DNA from 4 places in the Phreatobacter sp. AB_2022a genome. Region 4 is predicted to be linked to each of the others. Evidence: predicted binding sites of a transcription regulator. Region 4 holds the regulator's gene; each other region holds the start of a gene.
The links. The regulator PhoB, encoded in region 4, activates phosphate uptake and scavenging genes when phosphate is short. The targets are predictions, from matches to a motif close to TGTCATNNANCTGTCAT.
Positions count from the first base shown of each region.

Region 1: a site for PhoB is predicted at 2,005-2,021, ahead of OZ671_RS09315 (Orn/Lys/Arg decarboxylase N-terminal domain-containing protein). Genes of this name have one in related genera too.
Region 2: a site for PhoB is predicted at 1,826-1,842, ahead of OZ671_RS14260 (PhoX family protein). Genes of this name have one in related genera too.
Region 3: a site for PhoB is predicted at 1,800-1,816, ahead of OZ671_RS06235 (inorganic phosphate transporter). Genes of this name have one in related genera too.

Region 1 is NZ_JAPSET010000010.1:1,370-5,067, forward strand. It holds gene OZ671_RS09300 (amino acid ABC transporter permease) at 1-190, shown strand, start outside; gene OZ671_RS09305 (amino acid ABC transporter permease) at 187-1,008, shown strand; gene OZ671_RS09310 (amino acid ABC transporter ATP-binding protein) at 1,018-1,803, shown strand; gene OZ671_RS09315 (Orn/Lys/Arg decarboxylase N-terminal domain-containing protein) at 2,080-3,698, shown strand, end outside.
Region 2 is NZ_JAPSET010000017.1:57,467-61,164, reverse strand. It holds gene glnA (type I glutamate--ammonia ligase) at 1-1,300, shown strand, start outside; gene OZ671_RS14265 (hypothetical protein) at 1,507-1,719, opposite strand; gene OZ671_RS14260 (PhoX family protein) at 1,992-3,698, shown strand, end outside.
Region 3 is NZ_JAPSET010000006.1:57,962-61,659, reverse strand. It holds gene OZ671_RS06240 (CorA family divalent cation transporter) at 1-107, opposite strand, end outside; gene OZ671_RS06235 (inorganic phosphate transporter) at 139-1,755, opposite strand; gene OZ671_RS06230 (hypothetical protein) at 2,003-2,902, shown strand; gene OZ671_RS06225 (universal stress protein) at 2,909-3,698, opposite strand, start outside.
Region 4 is NZ_JAPSET010000015.1:101-3,798, reverse strand. It holds gene OZ671_RS12715 (SDR family oxidoreductase) at 1-699, shown strand, start outside; gene OZ671_RS12710 (flavin-containing monooxygenase) at 696-1,973, shown strand; gene phoB (phosphate regulon transcriptional regulator PhoB) at 2,051-2,752, opposite strand; gene phoU (phosphate signaling complex protein PhoU) at 2,772-3,479, opposite strand.

The DNA.
Region 1 (3,698 bases), on a different contig from region 4:
CACCAGCCTCGCCTACGCCATTGGCGTGCCCGAACTGCTCTATGCGACCAGCCAGATCTTCTCCGAGGCGCTCAATGTGCGCGAGATGATGAACGTGCTGCTCGTCTCCTACTTCCTGCTGGTCGGGGTGCTCGTCTGGCTGATGGGCCGCTGGGAACGGGCGCTGCGCATTCCAGGCTATCACCCATGAAGCAAGCACCGCCCCCGACGCGCCTCGGCGAGCTCGGCCAGCCCTCGGCCTGGATGAGCGGCCGGCTGCTCCTGCTTCTCGCGCTCGCAAGCCTCGCCTTCGCGGCCTCCGCGCTCGCCCAGGCCGGGCCGCTGCGGCCGGGCGTGGTCGAGGTCATGCTGAAATGGGCACCGCTGATCCTGTCGGGTTTTGCCTTCAACCTGGTGGTGAGCATCGTCTCGATGGCCCTCGGCACGGCCGCCGGCGCGCTGCTCGGGTTGGCCCAGATCGCCCGCTCGCGCCTGATCCGCGGCCCGAGCTGGCTCGTCGTCCAGTTCTTCCGCAACGCGCCGTGGCTGGTGCTCCTGTTCTACGCGATCCTGCTCCTGCCCTATCAGGTCACGGTCTTCGGCCTCACCGTCCCGCTGCCGGCCTCGGTCAAGGCGATCATCGGCCTGGCCCTGCCGGTCATGGGCAATGTCGCCGAGATCGTGCGCGGCGGCGTGCGCTCGATCCCCTATGGCCAGTGGGAATCGGCCGAGTCGCTCGCCTTCAGCCGCTGGCAGACGCTCACCATGATCATCCTGCCGCAGGCGCTGAAACGCATGATTCCGCCCTGGATGAACCTCTATGCGGTGCTGACCATGGCGACGACGCTGATCTCCGTCGTCGGGGTCGAGGATGCGCTCGCCCGCACCCGCGCCGCGCTGATCGCCGAGGGACGCAGCGAGCTGCTCATGCCGATGTACGGCCTGCTGCTCATCCTGTTCTTCGCCTATTGCTATCCGATCGCGCGCTGGACGCGGGCGCTCGAACGGCGCTTCGCGGTCAAGACCTGAGGGGAAACGATGGCTGGAAACGCGGCCGGCGACAGCGGCGGGCGGGACATCGATCGGGCGGCCGGCGCGCCGATCGTCGTCATCGACAAGGTCACCAAGAGCTTCGGCGCCCTTCCCGTCCTGCGCGGCGTCAGCCTGGCGGTCCGACGCGGCGAAAGCGTCTGCATCATCGGCCCGTCCGGCTCGGGCAAGTCCACGCTGCTGCGCTGCATCAACGGCCTCGCCGGCATGTCCTCCGGCTCGATCCGCGTCGACGGCATCGAGGTCAACGATCCCGGGCTCGACAAGCGCCTGCTGCGCCGCAAGGTCGGCATCGTCTTCCAGCAGTACAATCTGTTTCCGCACAAGACGGTGCTCGAGAACATCGTGATGGCGCCGGTCCATGTCCTCGGCGAGGAGCGCCGCGCCGTCGAGGAGCGGGCCCGGTCCCTGCTCGCCCAGGTCCGCCTGACGGGCAAGGAAACAGCCTATCCCGGCGAGCTTTCCGGCGGCCAGCAGCAGCGCGTCGCCATTGCCCGCTCGCTCGCCATGAACCCGCTCGTCATGCTGTTCGACGAAGTCACCGCCGCGCTCGACCCGGAAACCAAGAAGGAGGTGCTCGCCACCATCCGCGCGCTCGCCGCCGACGGCATGACCTGCATCCTGGTGACCCATGAAATGGCCTTCGCCCGCGAGATGGCCGACCAGGTCTATTTCACCGATGGCGGCCTGATCGTCGAGCACGGCCCCCCGGCCGACCTGTTCGGCGCACCGCGCAACGAACGCACGCGCGCCTTCCTGAATCAGGTGCTCTAGCCGCGGCGCGCCGGCGCGGCCAGGACGGCGGTCGACCAACACGGCAGTGGAAAAACGCTGAAGCGGCGCTATTGTCGGGTGCGCCCGCCGGTGCTCCGCGCCGGCCATCCCGATCTGAGGGAGCGCCGCGACCGCCCGCAACCGGTCGAAACCGCTCGTCGGCACATTTTGCGCCCCGGCCGAGCCACCAGGGGCGCCGACCGTCACCTTAATGTCATCCTTTGCGCCGACAGCACGATGTCGGACGCGTTCCAGCCGGACAGGATCAGGGCAGACATGGACTATTTCAGGCGATTCACCTTCCTCTTCGCGACGCCCAATTTCGACGGCGACGATCTCGAGGGACAGCGCTTCAACCAGATCGTCGACGAGATCGAGCGGTCCGGCTTCGAGGTGGTCAAGGCGCGCAAGCTCGAGGACGCCGAAATCGCCGTGCAGACCGATGCCGCCATCGGCTGCATGGTGGTCGACTGGGGCAAGAAGGGACTGGAAGGCAAGACCGCCGCGCTGATCAACCTGATGCGCCGGCGCGGCCTCGATTTCCCGATCATCCTCCTGATCCGCCGCAAGCGGTTCGAGGACCTGCCGGTCGAGGTGCTCGACTTCATCGACGGCTACGTCTTCCTGTCGGAGGAAACGCCGGCCTTCATCGCCAAGAACCTGATCAGCCGGCTCAAGCAATATGCCGAGACGCTGAAGACGCCGTTCTTCGGCGCCCTCGTCGACTATGCCGAGGAGGGCAACCAGCTCTGGACCTGTCCGGGCCACAATGGCGGCGTGTTCTATTCGCGCAGTCCGATCGGCCGCGTGTTCATGGAGCATCTGGGCGAGGCGGTGTTCCGCGACGACCTCGACAATTCCGTGCTCGATCTCGGCGACCTCCTCACCCACGAGGGACCGGCGCTGGAGGCGCAGAAGGAAGCCGCCCGCATCTTCGGCGCGGAGAAGACCTATTTCGTGCTCAACGGCACCTCCACCTCCAACAAGGTGGCGCTGGCCGCGCTCGTCACCGACGGCGATCTCGTGCTGTTCGACCGCAACAACCACAAGGCCGCCCATCACGGCGCCCTGATGATCGGCGGCGGCATTCCGGTCTACCTGCCGACCGTGCGCAACGCCTGGGGCCTGATCGGCCCGATGGCCTGGGACGCCTTCGACGAGGAGGCGCTGCGCGAGCGCATCCGCCATCATCCGCTGGTCAAGGATCCCGAGGCCTGGAAGAAGCCGCGGCCGTTCCGCGTCGCCGTCGTCGAGCAGTGCACCTATGACGGCACGATCCACAGCGCCGAGATGATCCTGCAGCGCATCGGCCACCTCTGCGACTACATCCTGTTCGACGAGGCCTGGGCCGGCTTCATGAAGTTCCACCCGCTCTATGCGGGTCGCTTCGCCATGGGGCTCGCCGAGCTCGGGCCCGACGCCCCCGGCATCATCGCGACGCAGTCGACCCACAAGCAGCTCGCAAGCTTCTCGCAGGCCTCGCAGATCCACATCAAGGACCGGCATATCCGAGGCCAGAAGCGGCGCGTCGAGCATCGCCGCTTCAATGAAAGTTTCATGCAATACGCCTCGACCTCGCCGTTCTACCCGCTGTTCGCCTCGCTCGACGTCGGCGCGCAGATGATGAAGGGCCGTTCGGGCGAAGTGCTGTGGGACGATACGATCCGGCTCGGCATCGAGCTGCGCAAGAAGATCCGTGCCGTGCGCCGCGAATTCGAGGAGAAGGAAGCCCGGCCGGAACGGCGCTGGTTCTTCGAGGCCTTCGTCCCCGACCGCGTCGCCATTCCCGACGTCTCGCGCGACGGCGCGGTGCATGAGGTGACCTGGGAGAGCGTCGGCACCGATCAGCTCGCCTCCAACCCGGCCTATTGGCAGCTCGCCCCCGACGCCGCCTG
Region 2 (3,698 bases), on a different contig from region 4:
CTCGATGATCGACGAGGAGATCTTCGCCGAGGGCACGATGTTCGACGGCTCCTCGATCGCCGGCTGGAAGGCGATCAACGAGTCGGACATGCTTCTGATGCTCGACCCGGCGACCGCGGTCATCGACCCGTTCTTCGCCGACACCACCCTGTCGATCGTCTGCGACGTTCTGGAGCCGACCACCGGCGAGCCCTATGGCCGCGACCCGCGCGGCATGGCCAAGAAGGCCGAGGCCTATCTGAAGTCGACCAAGATCGGCGACACCGTGTTCGTCGGCCCCGAGGCCGAGTTCTTCGTGTTCGACGACGTGAAGTTCTCCGCCGAGCCCTATCACATGGGCTTCAAGCTCGATTCGAGCGAGCTGCCGATCAATTCCTACACGGACTATGAAGGCGGCAATCTCGGCCACCGCGTCCGCGTCAAGGGCGGCTATTTCCCGGTCCCGCCGGTCGACAGCCTGCAGGACATGCGCGGCGAGATGCTCTCGTCCATGGCCAAAATGGGCGTGAAGGTGGAAAAGCACCATCACGAGGTCGCCTCCGCCCAGCACGAGCTGGGCATGAAGTTCGACACCCTCACCCACATGGCCGACCAGATGCAGGTCTACAAGTACTGCATCCACCAGGTCGCCCACATCTACGGCAAGACCGCCACCTTCATGCCGAAGCCGGTCTTCGGCGACAACGGCTCGGGCATGCACGTGCACCAGTCGATCTGGAAGGGCGGCAAGCCGCTGTTCGCCGGCAACAAATATGCCGACCTCAGCCAGGAATGCCTGTGGTACATCGGCGGCGTGATCAAGCACGCCAAGTCGCTGAACGCCTTCACCAATCCGTCGACCAACTCCTACAAGCGTCTGGTTCCGGGCTATGAGGCGCCGGTCCTGCTCGCCTATTCGGCGCGCAACCGCTCGGCGTCCTGCCGCATTCCGTGGACGTCGAACCCGAAGGCCAAGCGCGTCGAGGTCCGCTTCCCCGACCCGACCGCCAATCCCTACCTCGCCTTCGCCGCGCTGCTGATGGCCGGCATCGACGGCATCGTCAACAAGATCGATCCGGGCGCCGCCATGGACAAGGATCTCTATGACCTGCCGCCGAAGGAGCTGAAGAAGATCCCGACCGTCTGCGGCAGCCTGCGCGAAGCCCTCGCCGCCCTGGACAAGGACCGGGCCTATCTGAAGGCCGGCGGCGTGTTCAACGACGACTTCATCGACAGCTATATTGAGCTGAAGATGACCGAGGTGATGCGCTTCGAAATGGCGCCGCACCCGGTCGAGTTCGACATGTACTACTCGGTCTGAGGCGTCGTCCCGGCGCGGCACCGCGCCGGGCTCCCCTCGCCGGATCACGCATCGATGGGAAACGGGCGCCGCGCGGCGCCCGTTTTTTTTGCGCGCGGCGCAACGGCACATCGCCGGCGCCGGGCTGACGCGGCAGACCACGGCCCATGCGCCGCCGGGCAAGGCGTCGCGTCAGAGATTCGTCCGGGATGGATCGGGCGGCGCGGTCACAACACCAGGAAGGCGACCGCCAGGGCTCCGGTGATGGTCCAGGCGCCGATGCGCCCGAGGCTCCAGCGCGGCGCGGTGTCGTCGCCGGGCAGGACGAGCTGGGTTTCTTCCGGATCGATGCAGCCGAGGGCAAGACCGGCGCGCTCGGCGACCCGCATCAGCTTTGCGAGATCGGCTTCGATCGTCTGGAAACCCAGAACCCGGTCCATGGCTCAACTCCAACGCGATACTGTCTGACCCACCACATTTCAAAATAGCCGAAGGCCGTAAACGATGCCTTTAGCCTCGGAATGCTGTCCCGATTAGCTGCGCCGCATGTCCGTCGGATGACGTCCGGACGGCCGAAATGGGACGAATGTTTCAAACCGGGAGGCGTGGCGTATAAGTCACGGCTTTGTCGCGCTTGCCATGCAAGTTCGATGCGAACCTGATCCTGGAGCGTGTCATGACCGGCGAATCCGAGCCCAATCCTCTCAATGCCATGGCGGCCGCGGACCCGGCAGCCCAGGTGCTCAGCCGCTCCCAGCAGGCCGAGGAGGCCGAGAATCGCGGCTCCAGCCCGGCCGACAATCCGACCATCGGCGACATCATCGCCCAGCGCTTCAACCGGCGTGACCTGATGAAGGGCATTCTCGGCGTCGGCGCGATCACCGCGACCGTCTCGCCGCTGGCGCTGGCGACCGCCGCGCAGGCCGCCGGCACCAATACGACGCCGTCCTTCGCCTTCACCGAGCTCTCCTCGGCGCCGACCGAGCGGGCCGAGGTCGCCGAGGGCTACGACGCCAATGTCCTGATCCGCTGGGGCGACCCGGTTCTGCCGGACGCGCCGGCCTTCGATCCGCGCAACCAGACCGGCGCCTCGCAGGCCCGCCAGTTCGGCTACAACAACGACTATCTCGGCTACATTCCGATGCCAGGCGCGGCCAATCCCTCGCGCCACGGCCTGCTCTGCATCAATCACGAATATACCAACGAGGAGCTGATGTTCCCTGGCATCGGCGTGCAGGACGTCCGGGTCCAGGCGCGTGGCGGCACGCCCTTCGCCAAGATGACGCCCGAGCTTGCCAGCGTCGAGATGATGGCCCACGGCGGCTCGGTCATCGAGATCCGGCGCGAGGGCGAGCATTGGAGCGTCGTGCCCGACAGCCGCTATGCCCGGCGCATCACCGCCGAGACCGAGATGGAGATCACCGGCCCCGCGGCCGGCCACCCGCGCATGCGCACAAGCTATGATCCAGGCGGCCGCAAGGTGCGCGGCATGATCAACAACTGCGCCGGGGGCCGCACGCCCTGGGGCACCTGGGTGACCTGCGAGGAGAACATCAACTTCTATTTCGGCGGCACGCTCGCCGACGACCACCCGGAATATCGCAACTTCAAGCGCATGGGCATCCCGACGCGGGCGATGAACTGGTCGGACTATCACGACCGCTTCGACATCAACAAGGAGCCCCACGAGGCCAACCGCTTCGGCTGGGTGGTGGAGATCGACCCGTTCGATCCGAACTCCGTGCCCAAGAAGCGCACTGCCATCGGCCGCTTCAAGCACGAGGGCGCCGCCGGCATCACCGCCAAGGGCGGCCAGTACGTCATCTATGCCGGCGACGACGAGCGCTTCGACCACGTCTACAAGTTCGTCACCGCGGGCCGCGTCACCGGCAACCGCGCCGAGGACATGAATCTCCTCGAGAACGGCACGCTCTATGTCGCGCGCTACAATGTCGACGGCACCGGCGACTGGCTGCCGCTGGTCCACGGCCAGGGACCGCTGACGCCGGAAAACGGCTTCGCCTCGCAGGCCGACGTTCTGATCGAGGCGCGCCGGGCGGCCGATCTCCTCGGCGCCACGCGCATGGACCGTCCCGAGGACGTCGAGGCCAATCCGAAAACCGACAAGGTCTACGTGATGCTGACCAACAATGTCCGGCGCACCGGCGACCAGGTCGACGCGGCCAATCCGCGCTCCGACAACCGTTTCGGTCACATCATCGAGATGCTCCCCGATGGCCGCGACCATGCCGCGGCGAAGTTCACCTGGGACATTCTCGTGCGCTGCGGCGATCCTTCGGTGGCGGCGGTCGGCGCCACCTTCAATGCCGCCACCACCAAGGACGGCTGGTTCGGCATGCCCGACAATTGCGCCATCGATTCGGAAGGCCGGCTGTGGGTCGCGACCGACGGCAACATG
Region 3 (3,698 bases), on a different contig from region 4:
GGGTGGATGCGGAAGGCCCAGACGAGGCCGGGGACGAGATCCCCGGCCGATGTCGCGCCGACGGGCGGCCGGGCCGGCGTTTCGGTCGTCTCGATGACGCTGGTCACGGCCGCTCTCTCTCGATGGCGTTGCGCGGGATCAGAAGATCTGGCGGAAGAAGACGTAGAGGCCGGCCGAGAGCATGATGGCGATGGGCAGGGTCAGCACCCAGGCCATCAGCAGGTTGCGCACGGTCGACATCTGCAGCCCGGAGCCGTTGGCGGCCATGGTGCCGGCGACGCCCGAGGACAGGACGTGGGTGGTCGACACCGGCAGGCCGTAGACGTCGGCCGCCGCGATCGTGCCGGCCGCCACGAGCTCCGCCGAGGCGCCCTGAGCATAGGTCAGGTGGGTCTTGCCGATCTTCTCGCCGACCGTCACGACGATGCGCTTCCAGCCGACCATGGTGCCGAGGCCGAGCGCGATGGCGACCGCGACCTTGACCCAGAGCGGGATGAACTTGGTGGCGCTGTCGAGCGATTTCTTGTAGGCGCCGATCGTGGCGACTTCCGCCGCCGAGAGGTCGTTGGCCTTGTCCTTCATGAGGAAGCGCAGGGCTTCGGAAGCCAGGTACATGTCGTTGCGGGTATTGCCGACGGCTTCTGCCGGCACTTTCGACAACGAACCATAGCGGGTGACCTGCGAGGAGATGTCGGAGATCAGCGCGGAGAGGGCGGGATAGGTGGCATTGGTGATCTTGCGCTGCGAGACGTAGATGGTCACGGCCTGGCGCGGATCGGCGACGATCATCGAGGCTTCCGACTTCGCCTCGACCACCGCCTTGGCCGCGGCCGAGTTCTGCTGGAAGGTGGCGATCTCGGAGTCCGGCATGGCGCGGTTCAGCGCATAGGCCATCGGCACGGTGCCGATCAGGATCAGCATGATCAGGCCCATGCCCTTCTGCCCGTCATTGGAACCGTGGGCGAAGCTGACGCCGGTGCAGGTGGCGATCAGGATGCCGCGGATCCACCACGGCGGCGGCTGATTGCCCTTCGGCTCGGCGTAGAGCTCGGGATTGCGCACGAGGACCTTCAGCGACAGCAGGACGAGCGCTGCGGCGCAGAAGCCGAACAGCGGCGAGAGCAGCAGCGACCAGCCGATTTCGGTGGCCTTGGTCCAGTCGACGCCGGCCGTGCCGTCGCCGCCCGACATCAGCGCATTGGCGATGCCGACGCCGATGATCGAGCCGATCAGCGTGTGCGAGCTCGAAGCCGGCAGGCCGAGATACCAGGTTCCGAGGTTCCAGATGATCGCGGCGATGAGCAGCGCGAAGACCATGGCGAAGCCCGCGCCCGAGCCGACCTGCAGGATCAGCTCCACGGGCAGCAGCGAGATGATGCCGAAGGCGACGGCGCCGCTCGACACCATCACGCCCAGGAAGTTGAAGAAGCCGGACCAGATCACGGCGACATTGGCCGGCAGCGAGTGGGTGTAGATGACGGTCGCCACCGCGTTGGCGGTGTCGTGGAAGCCGTTCACGAACTCGAAGCCGAGCGCGATCAGCAGCGCGATGAAGAGCAGAAGGTAGGGCAGGAAGGTCGTGATCCTGGCGCCCGAGGCATCGACGTCGGCATAGAGGCTATAGGCGACGTAGAGGAGGCCGGCCGCCAGCAGGCCGAAGAACAGGATGGCGGTGAGCGGATTGGAATCGTGGTCCAGTTTCGGTCTCTTCGCGATACCGGGATCCAGCGATCCGTTGAGTGTTGCGTCAGTCATCGTTGCCACTCCTCGACAATTCGCTGCGACACTCCCTCCGGCCTGTGACGCCTGGATGACCGATTCATTGAGCTTTTGTTGGAATGGCTGGCGGGATCGCGGAAAACGCGCGGCCGAGCATTTGCCGGCATTGGCCGGCCTCTCCGTCACATGCCTGGCATCAAGGCCGGTCTAGATCGGAACGAAACGACCGCTATTCGGCCGATGCCGAGCCATGGCGGGGCACCAGTTCGCCACGGGTTGCGTCATGCCAGGGCTGTCCGATGTCGTCCGCTCGTCCCGAGACATGGCCGCAGCGCTGGTCATGGCGCTCGCCATCCCATCACCCGACGCTTTCGGCCAGTTGCTGGAGCCGCCCGCCAGCGAGCCGCTGACGGTCGAATACGGCTACATCACCAATTCCGCCATGCCGTCGGCCGGAACGGCAACGATCGAATGGGACAGTTCGGGTCTGTTCGGCCGGAGCGGGCGCTATTTCATTTCCGCGGACAACCAGCTGACATTGTCCTATGCGCCGACCGACCGGCTGCAGATCTCCTTCGGCCCGCAATTCACCTGGGCTTCCGTTCATTCGGTCTCCGGCCTCCCCGATGGAGCCCGTGCGCTGCTCGGCGGCTTCGGCGGCTCGCTGCGCCTCGGCCTCCTCGATCGCGCGACCAATCCTGTGGGTGTCGCCCTCGAGATCGCGCCGCAATGGCGTTTCGCCGACGAGGCGGTGCGGCGCGGCACGGGATATGGCGCTGTCGCCACGCTGGCCATCGACCGGGAGCTCATTCCCGGGCGGCTGTTCGGCGCGCTCAACCTGTCCTACGAATATGCCGTCCAGCGGATCAACGGCGTTCCCGGCATGAGCCGCGGCTCGCGGGCCGGCCTCGGCATCGCGCTCGCCTCGCCGCTGACGAAGTCCATCCATGTCGGCATGGAGTTGCGCTATCTCATGCGCCTGGAGGGTTTCGGCATGGGCAAGCTGCAGGGGCGGGCCCTCTATCTCGGTCCGACCCTCTACGCCGATCTCGGCAACAACTGGTGGATGTCGTTGAGCTGGCAGGCGCAGATCACCGGCAACGAAGTCGGCAACCCGGTCGCGCTCGACCTGAACGGGTTCGAACGCCATCAGGTCCGCCTGCATCTCGGCTATCAGTTCTGACGGCGCTCAATGCGCCATCAGCACGGGCACGGGGCTCGCGCCGAGAATGTCGCGCGTTGTGCCGCCGAGCACCCATTCGCGCAGGCGCGAATGGCCATAGCCGCCCATGACGATGAGGTCGATCGCGCCGCGGGCGGCCTCTTCGAGCAGGGCCTGGGGCACGCTCATGCCCTCCGAAGCGAGCGTCTTGGCCTCGATCTTGCCGCCATGGCGGGCGAGGTGGCGGGCCATGGCGGCCGCCGGGGCGCCCGAGCCGTCGGGATCGGCATCGACCATGACGAGATCGACGCGTGTCGCCCGGGCGATGAAGGGCAGGGCTTCGGCAACGGCTCGCGCGGCATCGTGGGTGTCGCGCCAGGCCACCAGGATGCGCTGGATCGGTCCCCGGGCGGTCAGGCCCGGCGGCACGAACAGGGTGCCTCGGCCCGAATCCGACAGGACCTCCTCGGCGAAGCCGTCCCAGTTGATGCCCTCGCCGCCGCGATAGGGCGCGGTCGCGATGAAGAGGTCCGCGGCGCGGGCGGCGGAGGCCGCGGCGCGGCCGAACTCGCCCAGCCGGAGATCGTGGCGCGCGAGCTCGACCGGCAGGCCGGACCGCTTCATCCGTTCGAGCAGCCTGGCCGACGTGGTTTCGCCCTGGGCCCTCGCGGCGTCTTCGAGCTCGGTGAAGGCGGCGGCGGCGGCCGCCGCCGCATCGGGCGTCGCCATGGCGGCGATGTCGGGCAGAACGTTGGTGTAGAGGCCGGTGATATGCGCGCCGTCGGGGGTGGCGAAGGCTTCGGCATGGGACAGGCGG
Region 4 (3,698 bases):
GCGCGCGACCGCGAGATCGACGTCGTCGGCACCGGTCATGTCGTGGCGGCATGCCTCGCCGCCGGCGCGCGCCGCCTGGTGGTGACCTCGAGCGGCGCTGCCTATGGCTATCATGCCGACAATGCCGTTCCGCTCACCGAGGACAGCCCGCTGCGCGGCAACGAGGATTTCCCCTATTCCCGGCACAAGCGGCAGGTCGAGGAACTGCTCGCCGCCGCGCGGCTGGCCCATCCGGACCTCGAACAGGTCGTGTTCCGCCCCTGCACCGTGCTGGGCCCGGGCGTCGCCAACCAGATCACCGCCATTTTCGAGCGGCCCGTGGTGATCGGCCTTGCCGGCAGCGCGACGCCCTTCAGCCTCGTCAGCGAGACCGATGTGGTGGCGGCCCTCGGCCGCGCCTGCGCGGCGGAAAGCCCGCCCGGCATCTACAATCTGGCCGGCGACGGCACGCTGACGCTTGCCGAGATCGCCAGGCGGATCGGCAAGCCCTACCTCGCCGTTCCCCCCGGGCTGATGCGCCTGGCACTCGGGCTCGCGAACCGGCTCGGCCTGACGACGCTCGGCCCGGCGCAGGTCAATTTCCTGCAGTACCGGCCGGTGCTCGCCAATGATCGGCTGAAGACCCGGTTCGGCTACCGGCCGACCCTGTCGGCGGCCGAGACCTTCGATCGCTACTGGCAGGCGAGGGCCGCGGCATGACCTATCTCATCATCGGCGCCGGCCCGTCGGGACTTGCCACCGCGCGGGTGTTCAAGGAGACGGGACTGCCCTTCCAGGTGGTCGAGTGCAATCTCGATGTCGGCGGCCAGTGGCTCTACGGCGCGCCGTCGAGCAGCATCTATCAGACCACCCATCTCATTTCGTCCAAGACCACCACGGCCTTCGCCGACTATCCGATGCCGGCCGACTGGCCGGCCTATCCGCACCACACCCAGGTCTTCGACTACCTCAAGGCCTTCGCCGGCCATTTCGACCTCTACCCGTCGATCCGCTTCAACCGTGCCGTGACCCGGCTCGCCCAGGAGGACGGCCGCTGGCAGGCGACCTTCGACGACGGGACGAGCGAGACCTATGCCGGCGTCGTGATCGCCAACGGCCATCTGAGCGACCCGGAACTGCCGGCCGTGCCCGGCACCTTCACCGGCGACCTCATGCATGCCAAGACCTACAAGAGCCCCGACATCTTCGCCGACCGGCGCGTGCTGATCGTCGGCATGGGCAATACCGGCTGCGATCTGGCCGTCGATGCGGTGCACCGCGCAGCCAAGGTCCTGTGGTCGGTGCGCGGCGGCAATCATTTCACCCCGAAATTCCTCCGCGGCAGGCCCGCCGACGAGGCCAATCACAAGGCCCGCTTCGTTCTGCCCCGACGCCTCCGCTCGATCGTGCACGAGGCCGTGCTCGGTTTCGTCGTGGGCCCGCCGGAACGCTACGGCCTGCCGCGCCCGGCGCACCGGCTGTATGACCGCACGCCAATCGTCAACACGCTGGTGCTGCAGCATCTCGGCCAGGGCGATATCGGCCTGAGGCCGCCGCTCGCCCGGCTCGACGACGATCGCGTCATCTTCACCGACGGCCGCGCCGACGAGGTCGATCTCGTGCTGTTCGCGACCGGCTACCGGATCACCTTCCCGTTCCTGGACGAGGCCGCGCTGAAGAGCGAGCTGAACTGGCAGGCCCCCGCCCCGCACCTCTATCTCAACATCTTTCCGCCGGCGGACAACAACCTCTTCGTCGTCGGCATGATCGAGGGCGGCGGCATCGGCTGGCCCGGGCGCGACCTGCAGGCACGGGCGGTGGCGAGCTATCTGACGGCGCGGCGCGACCGGCCGGTGCGTGCGGCAGCCTTCCGCCGCGAAATCGGCCGGCATTGCGCCGGGCCGCGGCCGGCCGATGCCGGTCCGCACGGCATCTTCATCGATTTCGTGGACTACAAGCGCGTTCTGGGCCGGGCGATCGAACGGCTGAGCTGAGGCCGGATCGCGTCCGGACCGACGCCAACGGCATCGAGGCCGGCCGTGGTTCGAGGCTCGCGCTCCCGGGCGCGGGCCTACGCCGCCCCGGCGAAGCGCTCGTTGAAGGCGTAGCCCGAGCCGCGCACGGTGCGAATCGGATCGGCCTCGCGGCCGCGCTTCACCGCCTTGCGCAGGCGGCCGATATGCACGTCCACCGTGCGCTCGTCGATATAGACGTCGCGGCCCCAGACACCGTCGAGCAGCTGCTCGCGGGTATAGACGCGGCCCGGCGACTGCATGAGGAATTCGAGCAGGCGGAACTCGGTCGGCCCGAGCGTGATCTCGCGACCCGACCGATGCACCCGGCGGGTCTCGCGGTCGAGCTCGATATCGCCCGACTTCAACAGGCTGGAGAGATGTTCCGGCTTGGCCCGGCGCAGCAGCGCGCGGATGCGCGCCAGCAGCTCAGGCACCGAGAACGGCTTGACCACATAGTCGTCGGCGCCGGTAGCCAGGCCGCGCACGCGCTCGCCCTCCTCGCCGCGGGCGGTGAGCATGATCACCGGCAGCCGCTCGGTCTCGGCGCGCAGCCGGATGCGCCGGCACAGCTCGATGCCGGACAGGCCCGGCAGCATCCAGTCGAGCAGCATCAGATCGGGGACCGCCTCGCGCAGCCGCACCTCCGCCTCGTCGCCCCGCATCACGGTTTCGACGCGATAGCCTTCGGCTTCGAGATTGTAGCGGAGCAGGACGGTGATCGGTTCTTCGTCTTCGACCACCATGATGCGTGCGGTCATGAGTTCAGTCCCTTGTTGGTCAGGAGCCGGCCGAGACGATCGACGTGGTGTCGAGCTTCGGCCGCTCCTCGGCGAGCGTCGTACCGTTGACCACGTAGTAGATCGTCTCGGCGATGTTGGTTGCGTGGTCGCCGATCCGCTCGAGGTTCTTGGCGCAGAACAGGAGGTGGGTGCAGGCGCCGATATTGCGCGGATCCTCGAGCATGTAGGTCAGCAGCTCGCGGAACAGCGAATTGTAGAGCGCGTCGATATCGCCGTCCGACTTCCAGACCTCCAGCGCGGCCGCGACGTCGCGCTGGGCGAAGGCGTCGAGCACCTCCTTGATGCGCTCCAGCGCGAGGCGGGCCATGGCATCGAAACCGCCGGTGACCTTCGGCAGCGGCAGCGAGCCGTTGATCGCGATGACCCGCTTGGCGATGTTCTTGGCGAGATCGGCGATCCGCTCGAGATCGGCCGCGATGCGCAGCGCGGCGACGATCTCGCGCAGGTCGATGGCCATCGGCTGGCGCTTGGCGATCACCAGGATGCCGGCCTCCTCGATCTCGCGCTGCATGGCATCGATCGCCGGATCGGCGGCGCGCACCGTCGAGGCCAGCGCCACGTCGCCGCGAATCAAGGCGTCGATGGCGCCGACGATCTGCTTCTCGGTCAGCCCGCCCATTTCGGCGACGCGTTGCGCCAAGCCCTTCAGCTCGTTCTCGAATGCGCTGACGATATGCTCGGTCATGCAGGTCTCCTGGGCGGGCTCGGGAAAAGGGGCTTTTCCCTACCCGTGTATGACGACGGTTCTATGCTTGCGACGTGACACATCAATGACGATGAAAAAGCCAAGCATTCAAGCGCTTGTAAGGGATGCGACAAGACATTCCGCCGTCACATCGGCAAGTTCCGCCGCCGGCGGCACTCGCCGGGCCGCGGATGGCCCGGCCGGCACGGCGGTCACTCC